DNA from 3 places in the Paenibacillus sp. R-74696 genome. Region 3 is predicted to be linked to each of the others. Evidence: riboswitches for the same ligand, from Rfam matches in the RefSeq annotation. Region 3 holds a riboswitch; each other region holds the start of a gene.
The links. A riboswitch is a leader RNA that binds a small molecule or an ion and turns the genes downstream of it on or off. The one in region 3 is predicted to bind cobalamin.
Positions count from the first base shown of each region.

Region 1 (7,134 bases), on a different contig from region 3:
GATGTCCACACCAAAATAGTCTTCCTCACTCTTATCGCGATAAGGGTTGTTTTGCAAATACTTTAACCGAACGGAGTCCGAGGTTTTGCCAAAGTAGGCACTTGATTGCAGCTTCTTGAATGCGTCAAATGACGCGCACGATTGTGTACAGGCTTTTGTGTGTTCCGCTGAGTGGATTTTAAAATCATAATAGCTTTGCAACGTTTTAATAATGGCATCTTCTTCATCGTTCAAAGCAGAAGGATCAGCGAGCTGTTTTTTTCCTGCGTATGAGGCGTGAAAATTTTCAATTTTATTAATATTATCTTTCGCTATAAAAATGGTTCGATTAGTACTTAGATGGAATCCGATATAATAATCAGCTGAAATATCCATTTTAATGAGTGTCAGCGTTTCGTTATCCAATGAGACTCTGGACATTTCAATTTTGCGTTCTTGAGCTTCGTATTTCGTAAAGTTAATAAATTGCGCATGAATGCCACTAAGGTATATCGAAAAAACCAAAGTGAGAGCTGCAATGAAAATAATGCTTATTTTAGCCGTTGATTCTTTGGTTTTAATTTGATACGAAATAAATAGGATAAAGAAAAAAACGTTATAGAAAAGTATATTTTGCAAACCTAACGGCAGATTTAAATCTTTATCCAACGTAAAAACTTGAAATGAAAGCATTGAAAAGATTAAGACCAAAAAGATGAGACCATGCATTGGAAAAAATAAGGGATGTCTGCGATTTCGGAATACGAAAAATAGAAAGCGCCTTATTTTCATATTTGAGCGGTTCTTCGCCTTACGCGGCTTTCTTCTATCCTTTTGCGACTCAAGTACTGCTATCGTCACAACAGGTAGTGCTAAAAAGAAGGAGAAATAGATACCGTTAATCCAATACAAGCTTTGAGAAACAGGATAAAATGTTAAAATATCATTGAATATAAACTGATCTCCAAAATAAGGATTAAATGATCCTTGCACATACAGAAACCCGGCGGTATAGACGACGAAAGGCACAAACCATAGCTCCTGCAGCAGCTTAAACATGTTCTTCAACTTATCAGGCATTTCAGCAATCTCCCTTGCAGCATCTTAGTAAAATAGTCCTATCCTTTTTATCGGATTTCGAATGCCAAAAATGTATAATACTAGTTTTTTTGGCGCAAAAAAATACCCTGAGGGCTGAAAGCATTCAGCTAGCTCAGAGCATATATAATGCGGTAGCCTGTATAATAAAACAGCTCACGGAAGAAAAAGGGAAGCTGGGTTCGTAGGCTGCTGTATGCGGAAGTCGTTGTTGGGGAGGAGTAGGCGGTCATTTCCAGCTCTCCTGCCATCATGAGCGCACGCTTCATATGCAGCGGATCACTGACGATTATAAAGGATTCTAGCGCATACGGCTCTGCAGCAGCTAACGCATATTTGAAATTTTCCTCTGTAATCTGCGATTGGTCTTCAATTAGAATATACTCAGGCTGCACGCCTTTTTCAATTGCATAGCTCCGTGATACTTCTGACTCTGCAAGCTCATCCACAGACCCGCATCCCCCGGTGAAAATAATATACTCGGCATAGCCCAACTCATACAGCTTTATAGCATGGTTCAGACGCTCCCGCAGCACGGGCGATGGCTGATCGCCCCAGACCGCCGTGCCGAGCACAAGGATGGCATCAACGGGCCTGGCCTCATCCTTCATGCTGAAAATCCATATTTCGCTCGAGAACCAGCAGAATATCCCAACTGTAGCTGCTGCAAAGCATAACACAAGCGTTCTGATTTTTTTCGAAGCGAGCCGTTTTCTCATCACTTGCCCTTTCCTTATAAAATAATTTTGCCTCGCTGGTTGTTAGCCGATCATAATTTTACCTTCCGGATAGCGATACAGCTCCTTCTTCTCCTGAGTTGGAACGAGTGTAAACGCCAGCGTCAGCGGCCCGAGCCGTCCAGCGAACATCATAATAATAATCAGAACTTTTCCAATAACGGTCAAATGCGGCGTCAAGCCAAGCGACAGTCCGGTCGTACCGAAAGCCGATGTCACTTCAAACAGCAGAACGAGGAAATCGACATCCTCGGTCGTAGATAAAATCATTGTAAATAAAATAATCGCCGCCAGCGAAGCAATCGTAATCGTCAGCGCCTTGTACACGCGGTCCTTCGCCAGTCTTCTGCGGAAAAAAACGACATCCTCGCGGCCACGAATCATCGCAAACACCGCTCCTATAAGAATCGCAAACGTCGTCACCTTAATGCCGCCGCCCGCAGAGCCTGGTGACGCACCGATGAACATGAGCAAAATAATGAGAAACTGCGTTGCATGGCGCAGCGACGGAATATCAAGCGTATTGGCGCCGCCCGAACGCGGTGATATACTTTGGAACAATGAGCTGTACAGCTTGCCGCTTATGCTAAGCGGCTCAAGTGTTTTGGTATTTGTAAACTCAAAAATAAAAATAACGGCAGCACCTGCAATAAACAAAATGCCTGTCGCATACAGCACAACCTTGGAGTGAAAGGATAGCTTGCGCGTTTTGGGGTAATCCCACATTTCCGCCAGAACGATAAAGCCGATACCGCCGAGAAAAATGAGCGCAATGACGATCACATTAATGATTGGATCGTTGACATGATTGACAAAGCTGCTGAACGGACCGTTCATCGGTCCCATAATATCAAATCCAGCGTTGGTGAACATCGACACGCTATGAAAAATGCCGAAGTACAGCGCCTTGCCGAAGGGCATTTCCGTTGACCAGCGCAGTGCGAGAACGAGAGCACCTACCCCTTCGATCGCAAAAGCATAAATGAGCACGCGCCGAATGAAGCGGACGATCCCTTCCAGCGAGGATTGATTCATTGATTCCTGCAGCAGCAGCCGCTCGCGCAGCGATATTCGTTTGCGCAGGGCAAGGGCGAACAGCGTAGACATCGTCATAAAGCCAAGCCCGCCAATTTGCATAAGCACGAGAATAACGAGCTCGCCAAAGGTCGAATAGTGGATGCCGGTATCGACGACGACAAGCCCCGTTACGCAAACAGCGGAGGTGGCTGTGAACAATGCGTCAATGAGCGGCGTTGCGTGATGGTTTGCCGAAGCATGAGGCAGGGAAAGCAATAGAGTACCGGCCGCAATAATCGCGAGAAAGCCGAGCGTAAGAATTTGCGGCGGAGTCATTTTTAGAAAAATGGTTCTTAGTCTGAGCACACAGGTAATCTCCTTTATATGTAACGAAACAATGGTGTAGTTGAAAAAAACGAGCAGTTGTCTTCATTAACCGACAACGCCGTTTGCGCTTGAAATATAAAATCAATAAGGTTTACTCTTATTAATAGTGTTTATATTTCTACGCGAAACGAGCTTGTGCTGCCGAAGACAGGCACAGCCGTTTGCGCTCGCCACCTCATTATCTGGTATAATAGGCCAATATGCAACAGGAGGCGCTGGGGTGCCGCGATTAGGGAGGACAACGATGAAATCAAGATATATAGCAGGGATTTCGCTTGCCGTTATGGGGGCAGGCTTTATTACGACGAGATGGTGGCTGCCAGACAATGCATGGACGCATTTGCTGGAAAGCGGCTTTGAAGCAGGTCTGGTCGGCGGGATTGCCGACTGGTTTGCGGTGACAGCCCTGTTCCGCCATCCGATGGGCATTCCCATTCCGCATACGTCCTTGCTGCTCAAAAACCGGAGGAAAATCGAGGGCTCGCTCATCAGCGCCATGGAAAATGAGCTGCTGAATAAAGACAGCATTACCCGCAAGCTGTCGGGCTTTCAACTGTTCGCAGGTGCTGCATCGGCAGCGACCAAGCTGATTGGCAAGCGAAGGTTCAGAATGTCGGCAGTCGATTTTGCCCAGTCGGCTGTAGAGCGATTGCCTTTGGAGCGCATTAGCAGCGTGCTGCATGGCTTTTTGGCGGATTATGTGAAAAAGCAGGATTTTACGCCAATCGTTCGCAAGCTGGCGGATCGTTTCGTCCATGAGCGCTGGGATGAACGGGCGCTGGATTATGGTCTTGAGCATGTGGGCCACTGGATTCGCAAGCGTGAAACCGAGGAAATGCTCGGCAAGCTTGCCTTTAAGAAGCTGGAGGAGCTTAAGGTCGGCGGCTTCATGGGTTTTGCGCTGCAAGCTTTCGTCGGCTTTATGAACGAGGAGAAGCTCGGTGGTTTGATTCAGAACATGCTGCTCTCTACGATGCAGGAGCTTTCTTATCCTGGAAGCCCGCATCGGCAGAAGCTGCTGCTTGAGGTAAGAGCCCAGGCGGAGAAGCTTGCTGATAACGAAGAGCTAATGCTCAAGCTGAAGCAGCTTATTGAACAGGGTGTGGACAGCGTTGAAACGGAGCGTTTCATCCATTTGCGTCTGGAGGAGCTGCGGCAGCTTGTGCTGGACAAGCTGGAGGAGCAGCATCGCAGCGGTGGGCGCGCGATTGTGCAGGGATACCGTTTTGCAACGGATTATTTGAACGGCAAACAAGAGATGCTAGCCAATTGGGAAAACGGCATTCGCGGATATCTCGTTCGACTTATTGAGAACAATCACTATCGCATCGGTGCGCTTGTTCGAGATAATCTTGAGCGGATGGATGACAAGGCGCTCGTCTCGATGATGGAGGAAAAGGTCGGCAACGATTTGCAGTGGATTCGCGTCAACGGCGCATTATGCGGTTTTGTCGTAGGCGTCATTTTGTCCTTTTTCTAACAGGAAGCTCGGCTATTTACATTTATAGGGGACAGCCTGAATCTTTTGTGATAAGATCAAACTACAAAATGACCAATGAATAATAAAGAGGATTGACATGGAACGAGGTGCCTTTGCGCACGTCAAAGGGTAACAGGGAATCGGGTGCAAATCCCGAGCGGTCCCGCCACTGTAATCAGGGAGTTTTCCTTCACCAGCAGGAGTCACTTGGCCTATGCTTTAGGGCAGCCGGGGAAGACGAAGGAAAATGATGATCTGCTAGCCAGGAGACCTACCTCGTTCCAGCACCACAGTGCCTTCGCGGAAAGGATAGGTGTACGAACGAAAGCGATTGCTACCAGTCTATTTGCTGGCGCAACCGTCTATTTCTGCGTACACATGACCGTTTTCCCAGCGAAGGGGAGGCGGTCTTTTTTATTTTTCAAAATATAGAGAAAGGATGGTTCCATCCTTTCTCTATATTTCTCGGAATGAAACGCGCCGCGCCGCCAGAGGACGGCTTTCGGCCGTTTCACCTTGCAGGCACTATAGAACAATCGGGAGGGTTTTGAAACGAATGGTCAAGTTAAAAAGAAAGACAGCAGCAAGCACCGCTTTGCTGGTTATCGGCTTCACGCTTTTTTTACTGGTGAATGAGCCGCAAGCCGCCTATGCGATGCACATTATGGAAGGATTTTTGCCTGTAGGCTGGGCGATTTTTTGGTGGGTGGCCTTTATTCCTTTTTTCATCTTAGGTGTACGTGCTATTCGGAAAATTACCAAGGAAGCGCCAGAGCTTAAGCTGCTGCTGGGCTTGGCTGCTGCCTTCACCTTCGTGCTGTCCGCGCTGAAAATTCCTTCCGTTACAGGAAGCAGCTCGCATCCAACGGGAACGGGGCTTGGAACGGTTATGTTCGGACCGCTGCCCATGAGCGTATTGGGTTCAATGGTACTGCTGTTTCAGGCGGTGCTGCTGGCGCATGGCGGGCTGACGACGCTTGGGGCGAATGCTTTTTCAATGGCGGTTGCCGGTCCCGCTGCGGGCTATGCGGTCTATCGGCTGCTGATGCGTTCAGGCAGCAAGCAAGGCCTGGCGATTTTTTCAGCTGCTGCTGTTGCTGATCTGGCTACTTATATCGTCACTTCCATTCAGCTCGCCGTTGCTTTTCCGGCTGTCGAAGGCGGCATTATCGCGTCGTTTATGAAGTTTGGCGGCATTTTTGCGATTACCCAAATTCCGCTCGCTGTTAGTGAAGGCTTGCTGACGGTATTGATCTGGAACTGGCTGCAATCTTTTAACACGGACGAGCTGTCTATTTTGAAGCGGAGAATGAAAGGGGAGCGCGTATAATGAGCCGCAGTGCCAAAAATATTTGGATTTTAGCCATTGTTGTTTTACTTGCCGTTGCGCCATTAATATTCATTAACGCCGAGTTCGGCGGCGCGGATGGGGCAGCGGAGGAAATGATCCAGACGATTGCGCCCCATTATGAGCCTTGGGCGTCTCCGCTGACAGAGGTGCCGGGAGAAACAGAAAGCATGCTGTTCGCGCTGCAAGCTGCGATAGGCGCTGGCATTATCGGCTATGTGATTGGCCTATTTAAAGGGAAGTCGGAGAAAACAAAGCAGCAATGATGAAATGGATCGATACGATTTCTTATTCCAATCGGCTGCGGGATTTATCCGCCTTTTGGAAATGCGGGCTTGCAGCCCTGCTGCTGCTGCTTGCCTATCTCGCTCATCCGCTCGTGCAGCTAGCCATTTTTGGATGGCTTATGCTGTGGACGGTTGGCTACGCGAAAGTACCTGCCAGGCTTTATATGGCGCTGCTTTTCTCCTCTTGCTTGCTGTTCATTCTCAGCCTGCCAGCGCTGCTTATTGAATTCACTAGCAGCAGTAACAGCGGCAGCGCAGCAGGAAGCCTGGCAGCTGAGAAAGCAGGCTGGGTGCTCGCTTCATGGGAGCCGATCAGCTTGTATGTGCCGGAGGCATCCTTAGGTCTGGCCGGACCTATTTTTACGCGTATTCTTGCTTGCCTGGCTTGCATGTTTTTCATCACCTTGACTACCCCGTTTCCCGAGCTGCTGCAGGTGCTGAAGCGGTTGAAAATGCCGCAAATTGTACTGGAGCTCATGATCATTATGTATCGCTTCATCTTTCTGCTGCTGGATACGGCGGGGGCTATGCTGATCGCGCAGCGCGCACGGGGCGGTCAACATGGTTTTAGAGGAAAGCTGCAGGGTACGGCAGCTATTGCCGTGCGGCTCTTCGTCAAGACGATGCATCGATACAAGGGGCTTTCGAATGGGCTAATGGCAAGAGGATTTACGAATGAGATCCGCCTTGCTCCTGCTGTAAAGCGGACGGTTCGCCTCCGATATTGGGCGGAAGCTGGGCTAGGCATAATCATTTTACTGGCAGCAGAGCTATGGCTTCGGTATGGAGGTGAATAAGCTG
Region 1 covers NZ_JBPULM010000046.1:136,236-143,369, reverse strand. The annotation lists gene ACSR9A_RS25195 (hypothetical protein) at 1-1,059, opposite strand, end outside; gene ACSR9A_RS25190 (YdcF family protein) at 1,188-1,796, opposite strand; gene ACSR9A_RS25185 (TrkH family potassium uptake protein) at 1,839-3,167, opposite strand; gene ACSR9A_RS25180 (DUF445 domain-containing protein) at 3,463-4,698, shown strand; cobalamin riboswitch at 4,787-4,991, shown strand; gene ACSR9A_RS25175 (energy-coupling factor ABC transporter permease) at 5,255-6,028, shown strand; gene ACSR9A_RS25170 (energy-coupling factor ABC transporter substrate-binding protein) at 6,028-6,312, shown strand; gene cbiQ (cobalt ECF transporter T component CbiQ) at 6,309-7,130, shown strand; gene ACSR9A_RS25160 (energy-coupling factor ABC transporter ATP-binding protein) at 7,117-7,134, shown strand, end outside.
Region 1: linked by a shared signal. The riboswitch ahead of ACSR9A_RS25175 (energy-coupling factor ABC transporter permease) and the one ahead of cobJ (precorrin-3B C(17)-methyltransferase) in region 3 are both predicted to bind cobalamin.

Region 2 (7,134 bases), on a different contig from region 3:
AGGAGACTCGCCAAGTATGGGCCGACATTCAAGAGTCTTCTGTATGGTCATCCTTCCCCGCCGTGCGCAGCGGCAATATTTATCTAGTTGATGTACACCAGTGGCTGGCTTATGATCCGTTGTCCATTATGGCGCAAATGGAAGAAGCGGCTGTGTTGCTAGGCGCAGGAATTGAGGGAGAAGAATATGAATAAGATACATAACAATCCATCAGCAATCATGATAGTGTATGGATATTATTAAGAAGGAAGCCCTATAATCGATTATGATAATCATTCTTAATTATAGGGCTGAAGGGGAATAAGAAAAATGAAACAGATAGGCAGCAGCAGAGGATTGTACATGGCAGGAATGCTGGTCATTTTATTCGTTATTGCGGCATGTGGTTCAATGGCAGACAAGCCGTTGGAGGACGGAGGAAGCAACATGGCTCTGAACGCAGAACAAGCCGATGTGACTGCGGGGACAAGAATATTCACCGACGATATGGGGAGGGCTGTGGAAATTCCAGTCTCGCCGCAAAAGGTTGCTGTATGCGAGTTTTCTTCGGTGGCCATAACGGTTGGCATTCAGCCGATTGCGGTTTGCGATAATGATTTTCTTAACTCGTTCATAAAACCATCACTGGCAGGCGTTGATTCTATCGGTGATCCGCCAAATGTTGAGAAAATAGTAGAGCTTTCACCGGATTTAATGATTTTTAGTTCTGTCTATCCGGAAATCTATCCTGATATTATGGATAAATTAGAAAAAGTATCTCCGATTGTGTACATTAAGTTCAGCGATCCAATTTATGATGTTTTTCCTAAAGTTGCGGATGTATTGGGAAAGAAGTCATTAGCGAGTGGTTGGATTAAAGATTACGAGACAGAAAGGGATGTTTCGCGAGCGAAGGTGAAGCAAGCCATTGGAGATGAATCGGTTTCTATTCTCCTTATCGAGGAAGGCGGACTGCGAATTTATTTGAGTACTAACTTTGGTGGGTATGTCGTGAGGACAGCCTTACAAGCCAAAGCAGTCGATAAGGTTCAGGCAGAAATGAATAAGGATCGTTGGAAAAATGCGGTTGTCGTCTCGCAGGAGCTGCTTCCAGAGTATGTAGGGGATCATCTACTGCTCATTGTAGAGGATGAGGAAGACTACAATGAGCTTCAGAAATCAGGCTTATGGCAAGGATTGCCGGCAGTCAAGAATGGAAAGGTACATCTACTCGACCAAGACAAATATTATCTAGCAGACAGTATTACAATTAGAGAAACGATGAAAGAAGTGGCTGACTTGCTAGCTTCTGGTGGAAAAAAGTAAACTCGTCCATGCTCAACATTCACTTTGCCTAAAGCGTCAAGAGAAGCCATGCAGTCACCATAAACGGTATGGCTTCTATTAACCATCCTTCAACTGGTCCACAACCTCCTGCAGCAAACCCATTTCCGTCTCCTTTAATTTATGCAATTGCTCCATTTGCTTGTACAAAGCATCCGAGCTTCGAGTAAGCCAATATTTTAAAATGGAATTTCTTACAGCATGCACAGCCGCCTCCAGCTTTCTCCATCTGTTCAAAATTTGATTATCATCAATCAAATGCTTGTTATTAATCATGTAGTCTAATCGCATAGTCATACATTTCTTATGGTCGTAAAGCAGGTGAAACGATCTAATATCAAATACAACCTCCTCTTGAGCCAAATATTTTAAATAATCGGAGGCCTTGTCGTATACATTAATGCCGAAGGTTAGCCCGGGTGTGCCTGTAGCTTCGTTGTAATATTCATCCGTATGTGCCCTAGATAAGAGATAGGCTTTCATCGTATTTTTCACGTATTTTAGAGAAAAAGCATAGTCGTTATTTTCGAGAGGCTTCAATAAATAAAGATGCTGTTTAAAATCATGGGCTTCGATTTCTAATAAATGAAACGCTTTGCTAAAAGCCTCGTAATCACAGGTGATATTCGTTGAGTATTTTCCATTGGCATTATTGTCGCAGAAATACAGCTTTTTATTGGCATCATCATACCCATTTATCATGACTTCATGTGGGGATTTCGCAGAAATTTCATATTCTTTTATATAAAAACGGTCGATCATAACGATCACATAATAGCCGCCGTCAATCGATGCTTTAATAAAATCAAGCAGGTCATTATTCAAAATAGTCGAGCTTCGCCTGTCTATCGCTATCCGCTGAAAATCAATAAAAGGGCAGTCATAAAACTCAACCATTTTATCTCTATAATAACCATTGTAGAAAAAAGTATATAATTGGTTTGGATCGGGAATATCGAATAAATTAATATAATTATTCATAAACCACATTTTTTTCGAATCTACGCGAGATATAATCGAATAAAAATCACTGTAAAACCAATAGGAATCAATAATTTGTTTTACTTCGACTGGAAGGATTTTCACCGGCAATGTGATCATTCCTTTTCTATTTGATAGAGTATCTATTGGACTAACTTAATAAATAAGCTCATCATGCGTGAAGTATTTTCAATATATCATTACTGGAAAAAATATGAAAGTTTTATATTGAAAAACCTTTCATTTAGCTTGTTTAAGACACTGGGGCGTGTGCATTATGATGGAACTAAAGCTTATCTAAATCAAAATGTTGACAGATCAGCACTTCCTCCCTAAGATTAAGAGTGGATTACGGACAAGACAGGCTGATTAGCCTGCAAAACTTCATAATTGTATGAAAATAGGTGCGGTACGAAGGCAAGGACATATAGGCCTTAGTTCGCTTAAAAGGGAAGTTCGGTTAAAGGCCGACACGGACCCGCCACTGTAAAGGGCAGCAGCTAATCAATGAGCAAGCTGCGCTCCCCTCACAAATAAACCACTGGCTGATGAGCTTCTTTTCGTCGCAGAACGAATTGCAGATGCTCGCCCTAGCCGGGAAGGGAAGAGAGGGAGGCCCCAAGTCAGGAGACCTGCCTGTTTTAACATCACTGTTTGACCTACGGTGCTTAGGGAGGTGGTTGGTTATGCCCATTTATTGCAAAATGTCTAACGATTATTTGCTGCTCCATGACGAGCAGAGGCAGATAAGGTTTAGTTATTTATCATAAAAGCATTTCTGACTGCTTTCTTAAGGGTCGGGGATGCTTTTTTTAAAATGTAGGAAAGGATATGATTTTTCTATCCTTTCTCTATATTTCTACGCGAAACGGTAGCTTTGCCGCCACAGGACGGCTTTCGGCCGTTTACGCTTACTAGAAGGGGAGACAAAAGAAAAATGAACAACACGAAGAAGCCATTTAGCTTGTCACTTGGAATGATGATCGTTTGCCTGATGCTGGTGCTTGCAGGATGCAGCACGAATGCTGACTCAAACGCAGGGAAGGGCACCAATGCTGCCGGGGAAAACAACGCTTCTGCCGCAAATAAAACACTGACAATGGCGTACACCTGGAACCCGGCAGGCGTTGATCCGCATGGCGATGACAGCTGGGACGTTATGCGCTCTGGCGCAGGGGAAACGCTTATTAAATTGAATGAGCAGCTGCAGCCGGCCGCTTGGCTTGCGAAGGAGTGGAAGCAGGAGGATGCTAACACGTGGACGCTCAAGCTGGAGAACAACGTAACGTTTCACGACGGCAAAAAGATGGATGCAGAAAGCGTGAAAGCTTCGCTGCTTCGTTCCATTGAAAATAGCCATTTGGCGAAGGATTTGCTGCTGGTGAAAGATATAGAAGTGGTTGCACCGGATGAGCTGAAACTTATAACAACACAGCCGAACTCGGCTATCATTTCCAGCTTGGCTGATCCAAGCACGATTATTCTTGATGTCGACAGCATGAAGGAAGCGGGCAGCTACCCGGCCATGACGGGAGCTTTCAAAATCAAGCAGTTTACGAAAGACGTATCGCTTGTTGTTGAGCGTTATGATGGTTATTGGGGACAACCGGCGAAGCTTAAGGAAGTGACAATGAAGTTTGTAACCGATGGCAATACCCGCCTGATGGCGCTGCAAGCTGGCGAAGTAGATGTTGCTACGGACATTCCGATTGACAGCATTGAGTTGGTAGAGAAGGACAGCAAGCTGGAAGTGCTGTCTGCACCATCGGTTCGTACACATATGGTATTATTTAATATGAATTCTGCTTTGTTTAAAGAAAAGGCGAACCGCGAGGTTGTAGATCAAGCCATTCCACGCGAGGCGATTATTGAATCTGTTATGCGTGGCTATGGCACGAAAGCGAAAAGCCCATTCCCGGAAATTTTGCCATTTGGCAAAGTAGCGGAGCAAGCAGCAGGGGAAACGACGGAGCAATTGCTGAGCGCTGGCGGCTGGCAGAAAAATGCTGCAGGCATGTGGGAGAAGGAAGGCAAGCCATTCGAGGCGACGCTCCTTACGTTCCCGCACCGCCCAGAGCTGTCCGTAATGGCAGAGGTGATTCAGAACCAACTGCTTAATGAAGGCATTACCGTGAAAATTCGCAAGGTTGAAAATATTGATGCTGAGCTTGCGAAGTCCGATTGGGATCTTGCTATGTACAGCATGCTGACGGCACACACGGGCGATCCTCAATATTTCTTGAACATTTTCTATCAATCAGCTAGCGAATCGAATGTCAGCCATTATGTATCGAAGCCGCTTGAGACGGTTATTAACAAGCTGAACGAAACGTCTGCTACAGAAGCACGCAATGCGCTTGCGATAGAAGCTCAGGACATTATTAATGAAGATTTGCCGCAGTCGTTTATCGTACACCCCGATAATGTATTTGGTGTGAAAAAAGGGGTAACGGGCTTTATTCCGCATCCGATTGAATATTATTATGTGACAGCTGAAGTCGATATCACCTAAGTAAAGGGTGTACCTAAGTATGCTTCGTTTTTGGCTTGAACGCATCGCGCAAATGCTTTTGGTTATTTTTTGCGTAGCGACGCTGACCTTCATTTTAATGAGGGTGTCTCCTGGCGATCCGGCGAGAATATTGCTGACCACGCACAATATCCCGGCTTCACAGGAGGCGATTGACGCGCTGCGGGAGGAAATGGGACTGACGGATTCCTTGTGGAGCCAATATATACGCTGGCTCGGCGATGTATTTACATGGCAGTGGGGGACATCTTATATGTCCAAAGAGCCAGTTGCAGGCGAACTGCTTAAAAGGCTGCCCGCCACACTGGAGCTGGCCTCTGCTGGTGCATTTGTCATGCTGCTGGCAACCTGCCTCATCGGCCTCGCCACCGCAATCTTTTCAACAGGGCTGCTTGACCGGATGGGCCGATTGCTGGCGCTGCTTGGCGCCTCGATCCCCTCCTTTTGGCTCGGTTTTTTATTGATTTATTTTTTCTCGGTCCGTCTTGGCTGGCTGCCTTCCATGGGACGCGGCGGCCTTGCTCACCTCTTAATGCCGGCGGTTACGCTTGGGCTCGGACTTGGTGCGGTATATGCCCGGGTTTTGCGGACGAATATGCTCGAGATGAACAGCCAGAACTTCGTCAAGGCATCGCGTGCGCGAGGCTTGTCCAAGGGAAGGATTTTAATCTTCCAAGTGTTTAAGCATGCGTTTTTGCCGATTTTATCGATGCTGGGGACAAGCTTTGCTTTTATGCTGGGGGGGAATGTGATCGTTGAGACGATCTTCTCCTGGCCCGGCGTAGGCAAATATATTATTGAAGCGATAACGGCGCGGGATTATCCGGTCATTCAAGGTTATGTGGTATTCACCTCCTTCTTGTTTGTCGCGATCCATTTGGCGGTTGAAGTTTTTTATGTGCGCTTGGACCCGCGGCTGCGGGCAAGCTAGGAGGTACCCTTTTTTTATGCGGACCCTTTTTCAGAAAAAGAATACAAGCCTGCTGCTTGGCATCGGCCTATTTGCAGTCATAATACTGCTGGGCGTGCTTGCCCCGTGGCTCGCGCCTCATAACCCGCTGCAGGTCAATTTATCCAATCGGCTTCTGTCGCCGAGCGGCGAATACCCTTTTGGCACCGATCATTTGGGGCGCTGTATTTTATCTCGTATTTTGTACGGCATTCGGACGACTGTTTCGATTGCTTTTGTTATTTTGGGATTGAGCTTATGCATTAGCTTGCCGATCGGGCTGTTGACCGGCTATTTTGGCGGACGCACCGATCATTTTTTCATGCGGCTGATGGACGGCACGCTCGCTTTTCCCGATTTTGTGCTGACGATTGCGATTGTGGGCATTCTCGGACCCGGGTTTACGAATATGATCCTTGCGATTGTTATCGTGAGGTGGGCCAATTATGTCCGGCTTATCCGCGGGCTTGTGCTTAAGGTAAGCAAAGAGGATTACTTAATTACAGCCCGCATGTCCGGTAATTCTCATTTGCGAATTATGCGACGTTATATTTTGCCGCAGATTGCAGCGCCAATTGCTGTATTTAGTACGCTGGACATTGGCAAAATCGTGCTGCTCATCGCCGGTCTATCTTTTCTCGGCCTAGGCGTGCAGCCGCCGACTCCTGAGTGGGGCGTCATGCTGCATGATGCTACGCGTTATTTCCAGCTGGCGCCGCATGTCATGATTTTTCCGGGGCTTGCGATCGTGAGCTTCGTGTTATCATGCCAATTAATTGGCGACCGATTTAAAGAGCAGAACGCTTACGTTCCGAAAGAGGTGTAAGATGGCGGAAAGCAGCACGAACATTATCAGCAGCGCCAACCTTAACGATGCACCGCTGCTCTGCGTTCAAAATATAGAAATTTCCCGGCAGCAGGCTGGAAAATGGTGCCCTATCGTCGAAAATGTTTCCTTGGAGCTTCATGCTGGTGAAATGGCTGCGCTTGTAGGGCCAAGCGGCTGTGGCAAAAGCATGACGGCCCATGCGCTTGTCGGGCTGCTGGAAACCGGGCTGCGCCTGACAGGCGGGCAAATTTTTTACGGGGGCGATGATATTTCCCGTTATGATGAGCGCCGCATGCAGCAGCTTCGCCGAGAGGAAATCGCCTTGCTCATTCAGCATTCGCTTAGCGGACTTGATCCGATCCGCACGGTGCGCAAGCAGATGGTCGAGACGCTGAAGCTGCAGGCGAAGCGATCGCGCAAAGAAATGGAATCGTATTTGTATATGCTGCTGCAACGTATTGGCTTTGCGGACCCGGAACTGATATTGGACGCATACCCTTTTGAGCTAAGCGGAGGCATGCG
Region 2 covers NZ_JBPULM010000050.1:78,479-85,612, reverse strand. The annotation lists gene ACSR9A_RS28875 (helix-turn-helix domain-containing protein) at 1-194, shown strand, start outside; gene ACSR9A_RS28870 (ABC transporter substrate-binding protein) at 310-1,305, shown strand; gene ACSR9A_RS28865 (hypothetical protein) at 1,384-2,415, opposite strand; cobalamin riboswitch at 2,690-2,958, shown strand; gene ACSR9A_RS28860 (ABC transporter substrate-binding protein) at 3,242-4,816, shown strand; gene nikB (nickel ABC transporter permease) at 4,836-5,765, shown strand; gene nikC (nickel transporter permease) at 5,782-6,609, shown strand; gene ACSR9A_RS28845 (ATP-binding cassette domain-containing protein) at 6,611-7,134, shown strand, end outside.
Region 2: linked by a shared signal. The riboswitch ahead of ACSR9A_RS28860 (ABC transporter substrate-binding protein) and the one ahead of cobJ (precorrin-3B C(17)-methyltransferase) in region 3 are both predicted to bind cobalamin.

Region 3 (7,134 bases):
GGCAGCATGCGGGCGATCAGCGTCACGTTAGGCAAGCCTAGCAGGCGCTCGGTAAAAACCTGCAGCGTTTTGCTGCCGGTCGTCAGCATCACGACGCCGCCTTTGGCAGCCGCCATTTCGGCTGCTTCGGCGTAATCATCCGCATACTGGATTAGCGGCTGTCCGTCAAAGGTCAGGCTCTCGCGCTCATAGCGAATATAAGGCACCGATGCTTGCTCAGCCGCAGCCATCGCATTGCGATGCGCCTCCTCAGCAAAGGGATGGCTGGCATCAACGACAGCCTTTACCTGATTTTCCTTCAGGTAAGCTGCCATTTCGTCTGCGGTTAGCCGTCCCACTCGCACGTCAAGTCCGGCCTCCTTCAAGCTGCCTGCCGCACTGTCGGTCACGACCGAAGTCAGCACGCTATAGCCCTGTGCCTTAATTTGTACGGCGAGCTCCCTCGCATCGCTCGTTCCACATAGCATAAAAATCATGGCCTAACCCTCCCCGACAAGCGTTGCTGCCTTGGACGGATCATTTTTCTGCGGGGCATCTTCCTTGGCATTAGCAGCAGGCTCGCCAATTTCAAGGTGCTCGTGGTCGTGGTGATCATGGTCGTGATCATGGTTATGCTCATGCGTATGGCCCTCATGATGATGCTCGTGATCATGCGCATGGTGTTCATGATTATGGTCATGATGATCATGATTATCATGACCGTGATCGTGATCATGATGCTCATGGTGGTGATGATGGTCATGATCTTTCATCGCCTGCAGGCGGAACTGGCACATATCGCAGTTCATCTTCACTTCGTCCTGCAGCGCTTCTGCGGCGCGATCTTTCAATATCTCTTTAAGCAGCGGGTGGAAGCCAAAATATTCCGCAAGCACAAATTCCGTATCCGGATAAGCAGCCGTATATTGCTCCATCGCTGCTTCCATCCGTTTAATTAAAACGCCGGTAAACAGGAAGTACGGCAATATAATAACTTTACGCGCGCCCAGCTTGAGGCAGCGCTCTACACCTTCATCCATCAGAGGCGCCGTTACGCCAATAAAGGCAGTTTCGACCCATTTGACTTTAAGGCGCTCCCAGAACAAACGGGAAATTTTAAATAGCTCGCTGTTCGCATCGGCATCGCTGCTGCCCCGACCGACGATCAAAATAGCCGTATCAGCAAGCTCGCTTTCCTCTGCCGCAGCGGCTTCGCCAAGGCGGGAGGTCAGAATTTCCAGCACTTGATCGTGAACGCCAATCGGCCGACCATAAATAATATTTATAGCTGGGTAACGCAGCTTTGCCTCATCAATTGCCGCAGGCATATGAAGCTTTGCATGCCCTGCCGAAAATAACGTAATCGGAATAACGGCGATCCGAGTCGCCCCTTTTGATACACAAATATCAAAGCCCTGCTTCATCGTCGGCGTGACAAACTCCAGAAAGCACAGCTCTACCAAATCTGCTTTCAGTGTTGACGCTACAGAGGCGACAAACTCGCGCACCTCTTCATTTCCTCTCTCATCCCGGCTTCCGTGCCCTACAAATAAAACCGCATCCATCTTCCTTCATCTCCCTTGCTGTCGCTAGTCTCCGCACAATGCGTCTTCGATATGAAAAACAGGCAGCTCTTGATAGCGATAGCCTTCTATTTGACCCATCCGTTTGAAAAATTTATGAAAGCGCTCATTCGGATGGCCTTCCGATTTATACAGCGCAATAATGCGTTCAATCAGTGGCACGATTTCATCGGCTGCAATGCCTTCGGCAACCGGCTGCGCCGCATGCGCATTGCGGCCGACGGTTTTGCCGCCGAGGAACAAATCAAATTTGCCACGGCGATACACGATGCCGATATCCTCGTTAACTGCGCCATAACAAGCCATGCCGCAGCCATTGAACCCGACACGCAGCTCCTTCGGCATGGCCATGCCGCCGATCTTCTCTTGCAGTTCATCGGCATAAGGCACCGATTCCGCCTTCTCCAGATTGCAAAAATCGCAAGCCTTCAGTTGCAAAACATCACCGATCGGCGCCAGACTGAGGCCATCTGCACGCAGCTTTGCCGTAACGCTGTCAGGATCAGACGTCGGGATCCGCACAAGCAGATGATGATGCGGTGTATATTCAATCGAGCCCTTCTCGCCAACCGCCTGCGCCAGTGCCACCAGCTGCTGGGGAGTAAAGTTCTTCGTCGCTACACCCGGGCTTACGGCGAACTCCAAAACCGATTGCTGCGTAAATACAGGCAATGGGCTCGCAGCTTCCGCATATGCCGCACTAGGCTCTATACCCTTGCTGCGATCATTAAGCAGTACTGCTTCCATTGCCAAATGAAGTGGCGAGACAGCTGGCATCGCGGCTGACTCCACCTTCGATGAAGCAGCTTTATCAACCGGAGCTGGAGCAGGCTTCACGGGTGCGACTGGAGGTGCTATGGCTACGGCTACGCCGCCGCCTTGCCCATTTTCATTTCTCGGCTGGTCTGGCACCGCCATTTGCGGCTCTTCCCGCTCCACCAAAGGGTCCGTCGCATCATATTCATCCTCAGGATAGTCTCCATCACCTGAGAGCTCCGGCATTCCTGCCGTATGAAGTGCCCACGGCTCATTCTTCTCTTGCAGACGCTGGTGAGGCTTCAAAGGCTGCGCGCCTTCACCCAGCGTATATTTGCGCTGATAGCCACGCGGCGTAATCATCAGCCCATCATAATTAACGGTTGTGGAGTTGCCAATAACGACCGTTGTCAGCATGCCGATATCATGATCAAGCATACGGGCAAGCGTCGTCACGACAATATCCTCACGGTCGCGATACGCGCTTTTCACAATACCAACCGGCGTATCTGGCGAACGGTATTTGAGCAAAATACGCTGCGTCTCCACGATTTGCCGTGTTCTTCTGCCGCTGCGCGGGTTATAAAGCGCAATGACGAAATCCGCTTGTCCAGCCGCTTCTACTCTGCGCGCTATCAGCTCCCAAGGGGTCAAATGATCGCTTAGGCTGATCGTGCAAGCATCGTGCATAATCGGTGCGCCGAGCAGGGACGCTGTCGAGTTAATGGCGGAAATGCCGGGAATGACTTCAACCTCTACCCCGCCATTACGCTTCCAGCCCTTCTCAATCAGCACCTCATACACGAGTCCTGCCATACCGTACACGCCCGCATCGCCGCTTGATATAACGGCAACCTTCTTGCCGTTCTCCGCCTGGCGCACCGCTTCCTGCGCCCGGCTGACCTCCTCCGTCATCCCTGTCCGCACAATCGCCTGATCGCTGATTAGCTCCCGAATCAAGTCCACATACGTGTTATAGCCGATGACTATATCGCTCTCCTGAATCGCTTCACGGGCGCGTTTCGTAATATGCTCGAAGCTCCCTGGGCCGAATCCGATAATTAACAGCTTGCCGACGCCTGCTTCACTCATTGATGCCCAACTCCTTCTATGTAGCAATTTACAATTTCTATCCAACAAAAAAAGCACCTCTAACGCTATGTGTTAGAAATGCTTGAAAAGACCAATGTCCTTGTTAAACGCAGACAGCGAAGGGCCATCCAATCTCTAACACCTTCCTAATATCCACGTAGGTTTACAGTGTCGTTGAAATAAGCAGGTCTCCTGGCTTTGAAGCGTCAGTCGCTTCATACAGTGGCGGGTCCGCGCCGGTCTCTCACCGACTTCCCTATTAAGTCAACTTGGGCGCCTTGCACGCCTGCTGACACTTATTCCCTTCCTATTAAATTGTAATCTTAATGATAACATTAGATTGTATGATCGACAAGTGCGTTTATGCCATCAGCCTAGACGCAAATAGAGCCAGCGCAAGCACGGACTGCATGTCCAGGCTGGCGCCAGCTCTATTTTTCAAAATATAAGAATTTATAAGTTTTGCACTTATAAATGGGCTTATATTGCATCCTCGAAACGGCAGCTTTGCCGTCAGAGGACGGCTTCAGCCATATACGCGTAAAGGTTTATTTCTTCTCCAGTGTTTCCCAAGCCGCTTTCACGAGGGAATCAAACAGCTCATCATCCTCTTCCAACTCATCCTCGACCGCTAAAAGATCTTCTTCCTTGCCCGATTCATTCAGAAAAAATAAACCGTAGCCCCACTCAGTCGCCTTGCGGCTGTGAAGGGCAATTTCGTATTGGTTCGTCTGGCCCTCTACTTCAAAATGAACCTTGCCCACGAAACCAGATTCCTTAGAGTTCGTCATGCTAGCATGCAAAATATTTACTTTCATCTTTCATTCTTCCTCTCTTTACCGTTACGACACCAGCTGCTGAAGTTGATTTACTTGATTTAACAGCTCGTTGATTTTGTTAATCGTATTTGGAATTTCCGTTGCGTCAACCAATGCTTTGCCGTCTTCGATCTGCTTCAGCACCTCATCAATGCTTTCCTGCAGCTTCAAATTATAATCGACCACGGTCTGATGGACATCCTTGGCAAAATCCGGCGCTTGCAGCTCGCCAAACTGCTTAATCGAGTCCTGCACAGCTACCAGCTGCTCCTTATAATCGGCGCGTGCACTCGCATCGTTTACGGCTTGCTCCGCAAGCTGCGTCGCCTGCTCGCTGAAGCTTGTCAGTGTCTGCATGTACGAAGCCGCCCCCGTCACATAGTCGGCCGAGCTCGATACGGAATTGACCGCCTGCTTGGCATCCTCGAATAACGAGCATCCTCCTAATAATAACATTCCAATGATTAAAAGTATGCTTTTTCCTGAACGAATGGTCATGTTTAATCTCTTCCTTTCCGCCTGTATGGCACAGAGCACTATTTATACGGCATAAGCGTCCAAACGGTTGCATTTCGTCTTATTAATAAGCTTGTCCATCATTTATGTGGGCTATAAGATCAAATGAGACAAAAACAGCCCGATGATTTCGTGGATTTCATTTAGACCATTTTCTTGTCAACCGATATTTCACACTTATCTGCCAGTTACTTGTACGACAAAAAGGAGCTGCCACGAGGCAAGCTCCTTCACTATCGTTTTACAGATGATTCTATGAATGAGTATTTCGATTCATTTTGAATTGATTTCTTTGCTTGATTTAATCGATAAAATTTACATATTGCAGGAACCTTTTCAGTATAACCGCTGCCTGCGCCCTCGTTACATTCTCCCTCGGGGCAAAGCGTCCGTCTTCCATTCCTTTTATAATGCCGTCTTCCGATGCTCGGACTACCGCAGCTTGCGCCCATGAAGAAATGGAGTCTCGATCCGTGAAAGCATCCAGATGGCCTCCCTTTTGCCCACCGCTACTGGTTCCATGGCTGGTGAAGGTTAAGGCGCCAGCAATCACAACGGCCATTTGCTCGCGGGTAATTGGATCGTTAGGCGCAAAACGGCCGGCACCGATGCCGCTAACCAGCCCGCTAGCCACTGCCGCATTTACTGCAGATGCATACCATGCGGATGCAGGGACATCCGCAAAACGATCACCGCCCTCGCTCTCCTTCACGGATAGCCCTAGCGCACGAACGAGCAAGGCTGAGAATTCTGCTCGTGTAATGGTTCCTTCTGAGTCAAAACGGTCGGCCGCCACGCCGTTCACCAGCAGCTTGGACGCCAGATGCTCCACATCCGCTTTCGCCCAGTGTCTGGTTAAATCGGCGAACGTTCGGGCTTGCACATTTACGACTGTGTACAAGCTGTTATGTGGCACGTTCAGAATCGCTTCGTTAGTGCCGTCTGGACCGGTTTCCATCTTTGCCGGAACAAAAACGACGGTTCCGTTTTCCGGGATATACTGAACGGCAACCAGGTTACCGTTTGTGTTCTCTCGGTCCAACTTAATGGTCCGGATCGAGTACGATCCGCCATAGTCGTGCACCTCCAACATTTGCCCGTTTGCTTCGACCATCACCTTGTAGTCAATGACGTCGGCGAAAACAGTAAAACCTTGGGAAACCCCGATCCGATTGATCTCTTGTCGAATATGCTCGCCGGCCAGCTCCTGTATGATGTTCACGGTCAAATTCGATATTTCCGCGTCGAGACGCTCCGCCAAGCCGATCAGATCGATCGCGCTTAACCGCAATTGGTAGCTAGAATTGTTCAACCTCACCTCGATAATGGTATTAGGATTAGCTTTGACCATATCCGCGATCCAGTCAGCTTGAAACTGTGCCTGTAACGCTTGCTCCCGATTGCCGATTGTAATGCTGACAAACGGTTTCATCGCATCTTTCAGGAGTTCCAGCACTTGCTCCCTCGTCCGTTCGGGGAGGAAGACTTGCTCGATCACCGTGCCGTCCAAACGCTTGACTTGTTTGATGTCGGATGGATCGACGAGAATTTTAATCCCGCCATTCGAATCTAACTTCACAGTCGTCCCCGATGTGACCGGTCGATTGCCGTTATCCGACGAAGACGGGGTTGAAATCCCAGTAACAGTGATGGTTTTCACTGCTTCATTGCCTGCTTCGTCTAGGGCATAAACGGTATAGTCGCCGTTGGCAGTAATGGTGAATTGAGGTGTGGCCAAAATATCGGTTCCCTTCGTTCCACCGGCAAAATCAACCCCACTAAGACTTCCAGGCAGCCAACGGAGCTGCGTCAGCGCATTTCCCGCAGCTCCGCCGTACACGCTTGCAATCACACTGATCGCTTTACGTTCCGATCCGTTCGGTGCAACCGTCATGGCAACTTCGGGCGGTATCGCCACGATACGTATTCCGTTCGCGTCCGGTGCTACGTAAGTTAGCGAAGCGGGGCGTCCGCTGGAGGTGCGAACGATGCTTGCACCGTTCGGGAGCTCTAATGATGCAGCAACTTCAATTCCGTCAACATCCGCGAGCCCAGCAGGAACTTCGAATTCGAAAGTAAGTTTTGTCACTGCCTCGCCGCGCGCTCCCATATATGGGGCATATACCGTCTGAGTGGCGGAATTGTCTCCAACCATGATCGGAACGACCGGTGTCCCTATCACGGTTACTTCATATCCGTAAAATACCGTAAAGCGAAGCGTGTCGCTCGTTCCGTACAAATCATTGGCCGATGCGGTTAGCACCATCCCTACCCAAGCAGCTTCAAATACCGCCATAGCATCGTTCAAACTGACAGTAGCTTCATCCAAACGAGTCTGAGATTGATTTTCCGCATCGTCGGCAATAGCCTGCGCTGCATCTATCACGGTC
Region 3 covers NZ_JBPULM010000045.1:70,820-77,953, forward strand. The annotation lists gene cobK (precorrin-6A reductase) at 1-476, opposite strand, end outside; gene ACSR9A_RS20515 (sirohydrochlorin chelatase) at 480-1,544, opposite strand; gene cobJ (precorrin-3B C(17)-methyltransferase) at 1,569-3,410, opposite strand; cobalamin riboswitch at 3,576-3,725, opposite strand; gene ACSR9A_RS20525 (hypothetical protein) at 3,959-4,228, opposite strand; gene ACSR9A_RS20530 (DUF6376 family protein) at 4,253-4,726, opposite strand; gene ACSR9A_RS20535 (leucine-rich repeat protein) at 5,046-7,134, opposite strand, start outside.